2 linked regions of the Priestia megaterium genome follow. The protein of the gene in region 1 interacts with the protein of each later gene in a pairwise test. Links are inferred from orthologs where the notes say so. Each region holds a gene or a part of one and is shown in the gene's direction. Other genes may lie near its edges.

Region 1 (5,598 bases):
ACGTTTTGAGCAGGTAATGGATTTGATTAATGAAGCCGTGCTGACTTTATACAGCCTGCCTCAAATGACGATAAGTGTACTGCACGGTGCGGCAGCAGGGCTAGGGCTCAGCATCGCGCTTGCTTCTGATTATATTATTGCAGAAAGACACACAAAAATTGCCATGAACTTTATCGGCATTGCTCTAATTCCAGACGGAGGCGGTCACTTTTTACTAGAAAAGCGCATCGGTGCTCATCGTGCAAAACAGCTGATTTGGGAAGGAAAGACATTAAAAGCAGAGGAAGCTCATCAATTTGGCATAATTGATGAAATAAAAGAAGGAGATTTGGCGAAGCATGTAGAAGATTATCTCTCATATTGGCTAAAAAAACCTTCACGGGCTTTGAAGGAAACAAAGCGAATTTATGTGGAGACATCTGTTTCACAATTAAAGCAAGTGCTTGCGCTTGAAAAAAGAAGTCAGTTTGCTATGAGCCAAAGTTCGGATCATAAGGAAGGTGTACGTGCGTTTCTGGAAAAGCGAGCGCCTGTTTTTAATCAAAGTGAAAAAGATATTTCCGAAAATTAAGTGAACTAGTTTAAAAGCCAATATTTTTGTCTATCATATTGATAGAGCATGTTTAAAAGTTGCAAAACAGTGGTAACACAAGATAATGTAGAAACTAATGAGGTGATTGGAAATGAACAAAACAGATTTAGTAAACGCAGTGGCAACAAAATCAGAGTTAACAAAAGCAGATGCATCTAAAGCAGTTGACGCATTACTAGAAACAATTTCATCAACGCTAGGTGAAGGTGAAAAAATTCAGTTAATCGGCTTCGGTACATTTGAAGTACGCGAGCGTGCTGCTCGTACAGGCCGTAACCCTCAAACGGGTGAAGAAATGCAAATTCCAGCATCAAAAGTACCAGCATTTAAAGCTGGTAAAGAACTAAAAGAAGCTGTAAAGTAATATAAAACGCCGGAAAGCAAACCTTTCCGGCGTTTTGTATTAACGATGAAATAATACAAGTTTTCCGCTGGAGCTAACGCATCGATGCGTTTTTTCTAAATAGGAAAGCTCTTCTAACTTCTTGGTGCCGATAGTCTTTGCTTCTGTCTCAGAAGCTGCTTCAAAACTTTCATCTATTAATTTTTCTCCTGTCTTTTCAAAAGCGGTTAATGTGTAAGTACTCATAAAATCTACTCTCCTCTTATAGTATAATTGTAAGCGTATTTAACATATTTCTCGTCCTATTCCCCTAAATCCTGCTAAGGTTTACAGATATCATTTTTTTCCATACAATAAACATAGGTTTATTTACAAAGGAGGAATTAAATGTCTCTTTCTATCCGTGAAGTTTCAAAAAGGTACGGTGAATTTACAGCTGTAAATGAGCTATCCTTGCAAATTCCAAAAGGCGAAGTGTTTGGTTTTTTAGGTGCAAACGGTGCTGGCAAAACGACAACGTTTCGAATGATTTTAGGGCTCATTGAACCAACCTCAGGTCACATCCAATGGAATGATAAATCTTTAACTTACAGTAGAAGTCATCTAGTTGGCTACCTTCCAGAAGAAAGGGGATTATATCCGAAATTAAAAGTCAAAGATCAGCTTGTGTACCTTGGACGGTTGCGCGGAATGAAAAAAGCTAACGTGCTGCAAGAAATGGAGCACTGGTTATCTCGATTTAATATTCCTCAATATGCTTCCAAAAAAGTAGAAGAGCTATCCAAAGGAAATCAGCAAAAAATTCAATTTATTGCCTCCGTTATTCATCGACCCGAGCTGCTTATTTTAGACGAACCTTTTAGCGGCTTGGATCCTGTAAATGTAGAGGTATTAAAAGAAGCGGTGCTTGATTTAAAAAAACGCGGAACGACGATTGTTTTTTCAAGTCATCGAATGGAACATGTGGAAGAACTTTGTGAATATTTATGTATTATGCATCATGGCACGCCTGTTGTGTATGGAAGGCTGCCGGAGATCAAACGTTCATTTGGAAAGAAAAACGTCATTGTACACGGAAAAGGTCCGTTTGAGAGAATTACAGAGCTTGAAGGCGTTGTAAAGGTAAAAAAAACGGTTGAGGGCATGAATGTTCAAATCCAACATGAATCCGTATCACAACTCATTTTTCAAGAACTTAAACACTTTTCATTTGTATCTAAATTCGCAGTGGAAGAGCCTTCATTAAATGATATTTTCATTGAAAAGGTAGGTGCTTCCTATGAATAAATTTTGGGTCATTGTCTTTCATACATATCTTAATAAATTAAAAACAAAATCTTTTATTATTACGACGATTATTACTGCTATTATTCTAGTTGCTCTTACAAATATGGAGAAAATTATCGACGTTTTTAATTCAGACGATAATGGAACAAATGTGGGTGTCATCTATGAAGTGGAAAGCGTATATACTTTGTTCAAACAAAATGTAAATGCTATGGATAAAGACATTCATTTAAAAGAATTTACGTCTGAGTCTAAGGCAAAGCAAGCGGTAAAAAGCGGGCAGCTCGATAGCTATTTACTTTTATCTTTAAACGATAAGCAGTTGCCCCAAGCTGTGTACAAAGCTAACTCTTTGGCCGAATCAAACCTTTCTTCTACCTTAGAACAGGCGGTACAGCAAACAAAAGTGGCTATGGCTACAGTAAAAATTGGGTTAGAAGAAAAGCAGATTGATCAGCTTTACAGCCCTGTCTCATTCAAAAAGGAAGCGTTAGTTGAAAATGCCAAAACAGAACAAGAGCTAAATCAAGCAAGAGGTCTTGTGTATGTGCTGCTGTTTGTTATTTATTTTGCCGTTATCATGTATGGGAGCATGATTGCGATGGAAGTAGCTACTGAAAAATCATCCCGCGTTATGGAGATCCTTGTATCGAGCGTATCACCTATTACACAAATGTTTGCTAAAATCATTGGAATTGCCCTGCTCAGCTTAACGCAGCTTGCAGTGATACTGAGCGTGGGCTACACATCGTTAAAGGCCAGTGTGGAAACAAATCATAACGGTATCTTTTCTTATCTCGGATTTAATGATGTTCCGCTGACTACATTCGTGTATGCATTTGTCTTTTTCATATTGGGGTACTTTCTTTTTGCTACGCTCGCGGCTTTTTTAGGTTCTCTTGTGAGCCGTATTGAAGATGTACAGCAAATGATTACGCCCATGACCCTTGTGATTGTGGCCGCTTTTTTAATTGCTATGTTTGGACTTGGTGATCCTGAAACCACAATCATTACGGTCACATCTTTTATCCCGTTTTTTGCTCCGATGATTATGTTTTTGCGTGTAGGTATGTTAAATGTTCCTGTGTGGGAAGTGAGTGTATCGATAGGGATTTTAGTTGTGACGATTACTGCTTTAGCTATATTTGGTGCCCGTGTGTATAAAGGAGGAGTCCTTATGTATGGTCAATCTACCTCTTTTAAAGATATTAAAAAGGCGCTGCAGTTAACGAAAAAAGAAACATAAAGCAGTGAGGTTGAGACATAACTAAATTAATCCAATCTAAAGATGAACAAATGGGATACATAAGCTGAACCGCTTGTGACACCGCAGTTGATTTCCGTGCAAGACTTCGCTTTCCGCGGGCGGCCGATGAGTCTTCTCGTCGCTTTCGCTCCTGTGGGGTCTCATCCCTTCCGCTTTTCCCGCAGGAGTCTTCGTCTAGCCCTCCAATCAACTGCTAGAAGTAACGAAACAGATGAAGCCTACGTTCACCATAACAAAAAAAACGAACCACTAATCAAAAATTATGATCAATGGTTCGTTTTTCATTTCAGCTCAAATACTTCTGTCCCGGATTCTTTTATGAAAAAGGGTCTACCCGTGCATTCGGTGCCAAGCGATGGTAAAATGAGATGTAAAGAGCTGTAAATAAGCGGACGAAGCGATAAGAGCTTCGTTATCAAATACATAGAATGAAGTGGTAAGGAGGAAAAGGTCATGACAAAAGGAATTGCTCAATACGAAGTAGGAGAGCAAGTTGATCTTTATTTTTTAATTAAATCCTCAACGAGAGGAATTGCAAGCAATGGAAAGCCATTTTTAACGGTAATCCTACAAGATAAAACAGGTGATATTGAAGCCAAGCTGTGGGATGCATCCCCAGATGACGAGGAAAATTATGCTGCTCAAAAGATTGTGCGAGCTGCTGGAGAAGTAATGAATTACCGCGGGCGCAACCAGCTGAAAATACGCAACATTCGTCCTGCACAGCCCCAAGACGGAGTGCGCACATCTGATTTTTTAGAAGTGGCACCTTTATCTCAAGAAGAAATGGTCGAACATATTACAAAGAGTATATTTGAAATGAAAAATTCGAATGTCCAGCGCATTACTCGCCATTTGTTTAAAAAATATCAAACGGAATTTCTAGAATATCCGGCAGCAACTAAAAATCACCATGAGTTTGTATCGGGACTTGCCTACCATGTGGTGTCTATGCTGAAGCTGGCTGAGTCATTTTCAACCCTTTATCCAAGCTTAAACCGCGACTTGCTGTACGCTGGAGTTATTCTTCATGACCTTGGCAAAGTATTTGAACTTTCAGGTCCTGTTTCGACGATATACACAGTCGAAGGGAACTTGCTTGGCCATATTTCGATTATGGTGAATGAAATTGGAAAAGCGGCAGAAGAATTAGCGATTGAAGGAGAAGAGGTTATGCTTCTTCAGCACCTTGTATTATCGCATCACGGTAAGGAAGAGTGGGGAAGTCCGAAAAAGCCGTTAATTAAAGAGGCTGAGATGCTTCATTTGATTGACAATGTAGACGCTAAAATGAATATGCTTGATCGAGCATTAACAAAAGTGAAGCCCGGTGAGTTTACAGAGCGTATTTTTGCACTTGATAATCGCTCATTTTATAAACCAACGATTGATTAAAAAGGTATAAGTCTTTCTTCCTTCGCATATAGTGGTTGTAAATAACTGTGATGGGGGATCAATATATGGTGACACTACCAATTTGGATTTATTTAGTTGTAGCAGGCATTTTCTTTAGTGGATTTATGGCGATTCGTGCTGCACAACATGATAAGCAAGTGGATGATTCGTTTATTGAAAAAGAGGGACAAGTCTTCATCGAAAGAATGCAAGTGGAAAAAGAAAGACGCAACAGCGATTCCATCTGATTATATAAAAGAGCCTGTCACATGAGTGACAGGCTCTTAGCATTACTGTTGAGGAGTTTCTACGCCAGATTGACTATCTGTTGCACCTTCCTCGAAAATTGGTTTTACATTTTTATCTTTGACTTCCACTTTTGCTTTATCAAGTTCTTTTTGAATCTTCTTGTTCGCTTCTGCTTGATCTACTTTTGAACGTTTGATTTGCTGCTCAAGTTCAGGTTTCTTTTTCTCAAACGATTCTACTTTCTTTTTATCGACTAGTTTAATGATATGGTAGCCGTATTCTGTTTTGATTGGTTTACTTACTGCACCTTTTTTCAGCTTGTAAGCCGCTTCTTCAAATTCTTTAACCATTTGGCCTTCACCGAAGTAGCCTAAATCGCCGCCGTTAGCTGCAGACTGCTGATCCGTTGAATATTCTTTTGCCAGACTAGCAAAGTCCTCGCCTTTTTTGATTTTCGCTTCTACT
Region 2 (4,988 bases), 4.3 Mb from region 1 along the record:
GGTAAGAGTGTTTAATTTTTTAGATAGCATTTTAGGGAACGTATTGAAGCCCTATATGAAGCAGGATTACATACCTGGTATTGGAATCTTAGCGACTCTTGTTTTAATTACGTTATTAGGGTGGTTATCTACTCGTTTTTTTACGGGGAAAATTATTAACTTAATTGACCGGTTGTTAGAAAGAATACCGCTTGTTAAAACGCTATATACCGTCATTAAAGATACGTTTCAATCTTTTCTTGGAGAGAAAAAGTCCTTTTCAAAAGTAGTTTTAGTGACGATGCCCGGCACGTCAATGAAAGTCATAGGGTTTGTGACCTCTGAAGAAGTAGAAGAGGTGATTCACTCGTTAAAAGACCATTTCGCCGTCTATGTTCCACAAACTTTTCAAGTAGCTGGTTTTACTTTTTTGATTCCAAAAGAAGAAATTGAATGGTTAGATATTAAGCCGGAAGAAGCAATGAAGTTCGTGTTATCTGGGGGAGTATCTAGTTCAAAAGCAGAAAAATAACAGAAGGCTTGTTGAAGCCTTCTGTTATTTTTGTTGGAGTAAGGCTGTTAAAAGATTAAGCGGTTCTTCCAACGATTTAAGTTCCGTTAAATTTCCAACCATGCCTTTTACAATAGCAGCGGTAGGCTTATCTTTTTTTAGCTCCGTTTGTAAAATGTGAAAGCTGTCTGCGTACTCATCAGAAATATGATCGCTGGTGTCTAGCAGATGTTTAATTTCCTCAAGAGCTTGTTTTACCTGCTCATTTTTACTTAGAAAAGTCGTTCGTTCCTTTCCGTATATATCTTCACCAAAAGAAGCGGGAATAAGGGGACGAGGTTTTCTAGCTAATAAATCTTCTACTAACACATCAACTCGGTCCATTATGTACTGTGCTACTTCTTTAAAGGTAAGCTCGAATTGATTGAAGATAATAATTTCTAAAAAGGAATGATGAATACCTTCAATCATTTTCGTTAAATCCGAGATATAAGGAGTTACGTCTTCTCCATATACGCTAACGAGGCTTTTGCGATGAAAGTAAAACGTTTCTCGTTGCATTTTATGAACAAAGGTCTCCACTTCTTTGTTAAATGGAATAGATTTTTCACGAATTTGCATGATAATAAAATCTCTGTGCTCCGTAATAAATTCATAGAAATAGATGAGCTGATTCATATAGCGGTTGCGGGCATCGTTTACTTCCTCGTCGAGAGCATAAACAGAGCTAAAGAGCTTTTCATAGTAAAAGTTTAGAATTGATAATAGAAGTGCATCCTTAGATTTGAAGTGCAGGTAAAATGCACCTTTTGAAATGTTGCATTCATCTACAATTTCTTGCACAGAGGTAGCATTAAATCCTTTTTTGGCAAAAAGCTTAATCGAAGCTTCAATTATTCTCTTTTCTTTTTCTTTCATGTATTCTACCTCCTTTATTGAACAATTTAGCCATTCATTTCGTTAGATAATAGTATCATACACTAAAAAAGATAAAGGTATATATCAAAGTTAAAACCGGGAGTCAGTTCCTTTAAAAAACGATTTATCGTAAATATGTCTTTATTATGAACATGTTAGGAGAGAGCCTGCTTAGGGTTGACACTGACCGGTTAGTCATTTATATTTTAAGTTGTTGTGACCGATCAGTCAATTTTATTAGTATACATATATTTGAAGGAGGATATGCATTGGGGAAGTTTATTAAATTTTCATTGAAAAATAAATTTGCAGTATGGCTGTTAACACTCTTTGTCATTATTGCAGGGCTGTATTCAGGGTTTAATATGAAACTAGAGACCATTCCTGATATTTCAACGCCTGTTGTAACAGTCACTGCAACTTATCCGGGAGCCACTCCGGAACAAGTGGCAGATAAGGTGAGTAAGCCGATTGAACAAAAGCTTCAGGGACTGAGCGGCGTTGAGACAGTTAGCTCATCTTCTTATGAAAATATGGCTACTATTCAAGTTGAATATAGCTTTAGTAAAGATATGGAGAAGGCAGAAGACGAAGTTAGACGAGCTCTTTCAAACGTAGATCTGCCAGATGATGTAGAGGAACCAAATGTTTCAAGACAAAGCATTAGTGATTTTCCGATTATTTCATTAAGCGTTTCAGATGATAAAAAATCATTAGAAGAATTAACGAAGTATGTAAAAAATACCGTTGTTCCACAAGTTGAAAAAGTGCAAGGGATTTCTTCGGTCAGTGTGTCAGGAGAACAAGTTGAAGAAGCAGAACTTGTATTCAAACAAGACAAGCTCAAGCAGCTGGGACTCGATGAAGATACGGTGAAAAAGCTTATCCAAGCATCTGATGCAAAAGTGCCGGCTGGTACGTATACGATGGATGGATCTCAAAAATCTGTTGTGGTAGACGGAAAGATGACAGCAGAAAAAGATTTGGAAAACTTAGAGATTCCAGCTGTTCCTAGTCAAGGAGCTGCTCAAGATCAGCAACAAGGAATGAGCCAGCAGCAGACACAAGGAGCCGTGCAGCAGGCGCCGTCCGCAGCTTCTATTCCAACTGTGAAATTAAAAGAAATTGCGGATATTAAAGTGACGGGGAAAGCAGAATCTATTTCTCGCACGAACGGAAAACCTTCAATTGCTGTACAAGTTGTCAAAGCGAAGGATGCGAACACAGTAAATGTTGTAAATGATATTAAAGAAAAAATGAATAGCCTAGAAAAGAAAAATAAAGACCTTCACGTTGACAATATTTTTGATCAAGGTAAACCGATTGAAGATTCTGTTCATACGATGCTAAATAAAGCTATTATCGGTGCGGTCTTTGCGGTTATTATTATTCTTTTATTTTTACGTGATATTCGTTCAACGATTATTGCCGTTATTTCGATTCCGCTTTCGTTATTAATCGCCATTTTAGCGCTCAAATCAATGGATATCTCTTTAAATATTATGACGCTTGGAGCGATGACTGTAGCCATCGGAAGGGTTGTAGATGATTCCATTGTCGTTATTGAAAATATTTACCGCCGCATGGCTTATCAGGAAGAAAAGCTTAAAGGAAAAGATTTAATTGTCGCGGCGACGAAAGAGATGTTTGTTCCAATTTTCTCTTCTACAATCGTAACCGTGGCCGTATTCTTACCGTTAGGTCTAGTAGAAGGACCGGTAGGAGAGCTATTCTTACCGTTTGCGTTAACCGTTGTTTTTGCACTGTTAGCATCACTGCTAGTAGCGGTAACACTCGTGCCAATGCTTGCTCATTCGTTATTTAAAACAAATGTAAAAGTAAAAGAAGAAAAACCAAGCAAACTAGCGCACGGATATAAGCGAATTTTGAACTGGACGCTAAACCATAAGCTTATTTCCTTTGGGTTAGCCGTACTACTGTTAGTAGGAAGTTTATTCTTAGTTCCTTCTATTGGCGTGAGCTTCTTATCATCCGATCAAGAAAAAACGCTGACGCTTACGTATACACCGAAAGCCGGACAGTCTCAAAGCGACGTAGAAAAAGCAGCAAATCGCGCAGAAGCGTACTTGATGAAGCGAGATGGTGTCAAAACGGTTCAGTATTCGTTCGGTGAAGGTAACTCTTTTAATCCGGGAAGCAAAAATAACGTTTTAACATTTGTGCAATATGACGAGGATACACAAAACTTTGATAAAGAGCAGGATAAAGTATTAAAAGCTCTTAATAAACAAGCGAATCAAGGTGAATGGGGCTCAATGAATACGGCGTCTAGCGGCAGCAATAATTCATTAAACGTCCTTATTTACGGAGATAGCTTAGATGAAATCAAACCTTATGCTGATAAAGTTCAGCATGTTTTAGAAAAGCATAAAGAACTGAAAAATGTCGATTCTACGCTTTCAGATACGTTTGATGAATATACGCTAGTACCGAATCAAAAGAAAGCCGCTGAACTGGGCTTGTCTGCTAGTCAAATCGGCATGCAAATTTCGAACCTTGGACAGCGTGAAGTATTAACGACTATCCAAAAAGACGGAAACGAAATTAACGTATACCTTCCAAAAGAAAAAGAGGATTTCTCTACTTTTGCCGAACTTTCAAGCACAAAAGTGACCTCTCAAACTGGACAGGAAGTTACATTAAATGAAGTTGTCGATATTAAAAAGGGTAAAACATCGAATACGGTAACTCGCCGTGATAATAAAATTTATGCAGAGGTAAGTGCCGATATTAAGAGTGACGATGTAGGCGGCGTTTCTTCTAACGTCCAAAAAGAAGTGAAGAAAATTGATTTGCCAAGTGATATGGATATTAACTTTGGCGGAGCATCAGAGCAAATTAATGACTCATTTAGTCAATTAGGAATTGCTATGCTCGCAGCCATCGGTATCGTGTACTTCGTACTAGTACTGACATTTGGTGGAGGGCTAGCACCATTTGCTATCTTATTCTCACTTCCATTTACACTCATCGGTGCACTAGTGGCGCTTTTAATCTCTGGAGAAACGATCAGCATTTCTTCGATGATTGGAGCTCTTATGCTGATTGGAATTGTGGTAACAAATGCAATTGTGCTGATTGACCGCGTGATTCATAAAGAGCAAGAGGGTCTGTCGACGCGTGAAGCGTTACTAGAAGCTGGAATGACACGTCTTCGCCCGATCTTAATGACAGCTATTGCAACGATTGGTGCACTGCTTCCATTAGCTTTTGGATTTGAAGGTGGAGGCCTTATTTCAAAAGGGCTAGGGGTTACGGTAATCGGAGGACTAACAAGTTCTACGCTGCTTACGCTCATTATCGTTCCAATTGTCTATGAGTTTTTTATGAAGTTTAAGCGCAAAAAAGTAAAAAAATAGAAGCAAAACAAATTTCCGCTTTTGAGGTGAATAGCGATGAAGTCAATTGATAAACTAATGAAACAGCTGATTCAACAAGGAATTAAAGCAAAGAAAGTAACGATTGATAAATCAAAGCGCCAGCAGTGGATGTCCATGTCATTGCCTAAAACGGCATGGCAGCATTCAAAATAAAAAAAGAGCTGACTTAGAGTCAGCTC

What was found. Proteins that work in one complex are often made in the same cells at the same time.
Region 2: the proteins of LIS78_RS02950 (region 1) and LIS78_RS25390 interact in binary tests that used the Bacillus subtilis proteins (3 or more experiments, as listed by UniProt). The link is inferred for Priestia megaterium from one-to-one orthologs.

The regions. Positions count from the first base shown.
Region 1 is NZ_CP085442.1:549,607-555,204, forward strand. The notes cover bases 1,342-4,341. They hold LIS78_RS02950 (ABC transporter permease), read left to right. Parts: upstream 1,342-2,214; coding sequence 2,215-3,468; downstream 3,469-4,341. Other genes in these bases: LIS78_RS02945 (ABC transporter ATP-binding protein), read left to right, coding at 1,342-2,222; LIS78_RS02955 (hypothetical protein), read right to left, coding at 3,431-3,679; yhaM (3'-5' exoribonuclease YhaM), read left to right, coding at 3,943-4,341. Outside these bases: LIS78_RS02930 (enoyl-CoA hydratase), read left to right, coding at 1-571; LIS78_RS02935 (HU family DNA-binding protein), read left to right, coding at 684-956; LIS78_RS02940 (YhzD family protein), read right to left, coding at 996-1,181; more of LIS78_RS02945, read left to right, coding at 1,323-1,341; more of yhaM, read left to right, coding at 4,342-4,884; LIS78_RS02965 (sporulation YhaL family protein), read left to right, coding at 4,950-5,132; LIS78_RS02970 (peptidylprolyl isomerase), read right to left, coding at 5,175-5,598.
Region 2 is NZ_CP085442.1:4,875,868-4,880,855, reverse strand. The notes cover bases 1,300-4,988. They hold LIS78_RS25390 (efflux RND transporter permease subunit), read left to right. Parts: upstream 1,300-1,677; coding sequence 1,678-4,788; downstream 4,789-4,988. Other genes in these bases: LIS78_RS25385 (hypothetical protein), read left to right, coding at 4,825-4,962; LIS78_RS25395 (TetR/AcrR family transcriptional regulator), read right to left, coding at 1,300-1,408. Also shown: LIS78_RS25400 (DUF502 domain-containing protein), read left to right, coding at 1-511; more of LIS78_RS25395, read right to left, coding at 536-1,299. UniProt on the Bacillus subtilis protein: Required for self-resistance to surfactin, an antimicrobial lipopeptide surfactant produced by B.subtilis. Also required for swarming motility.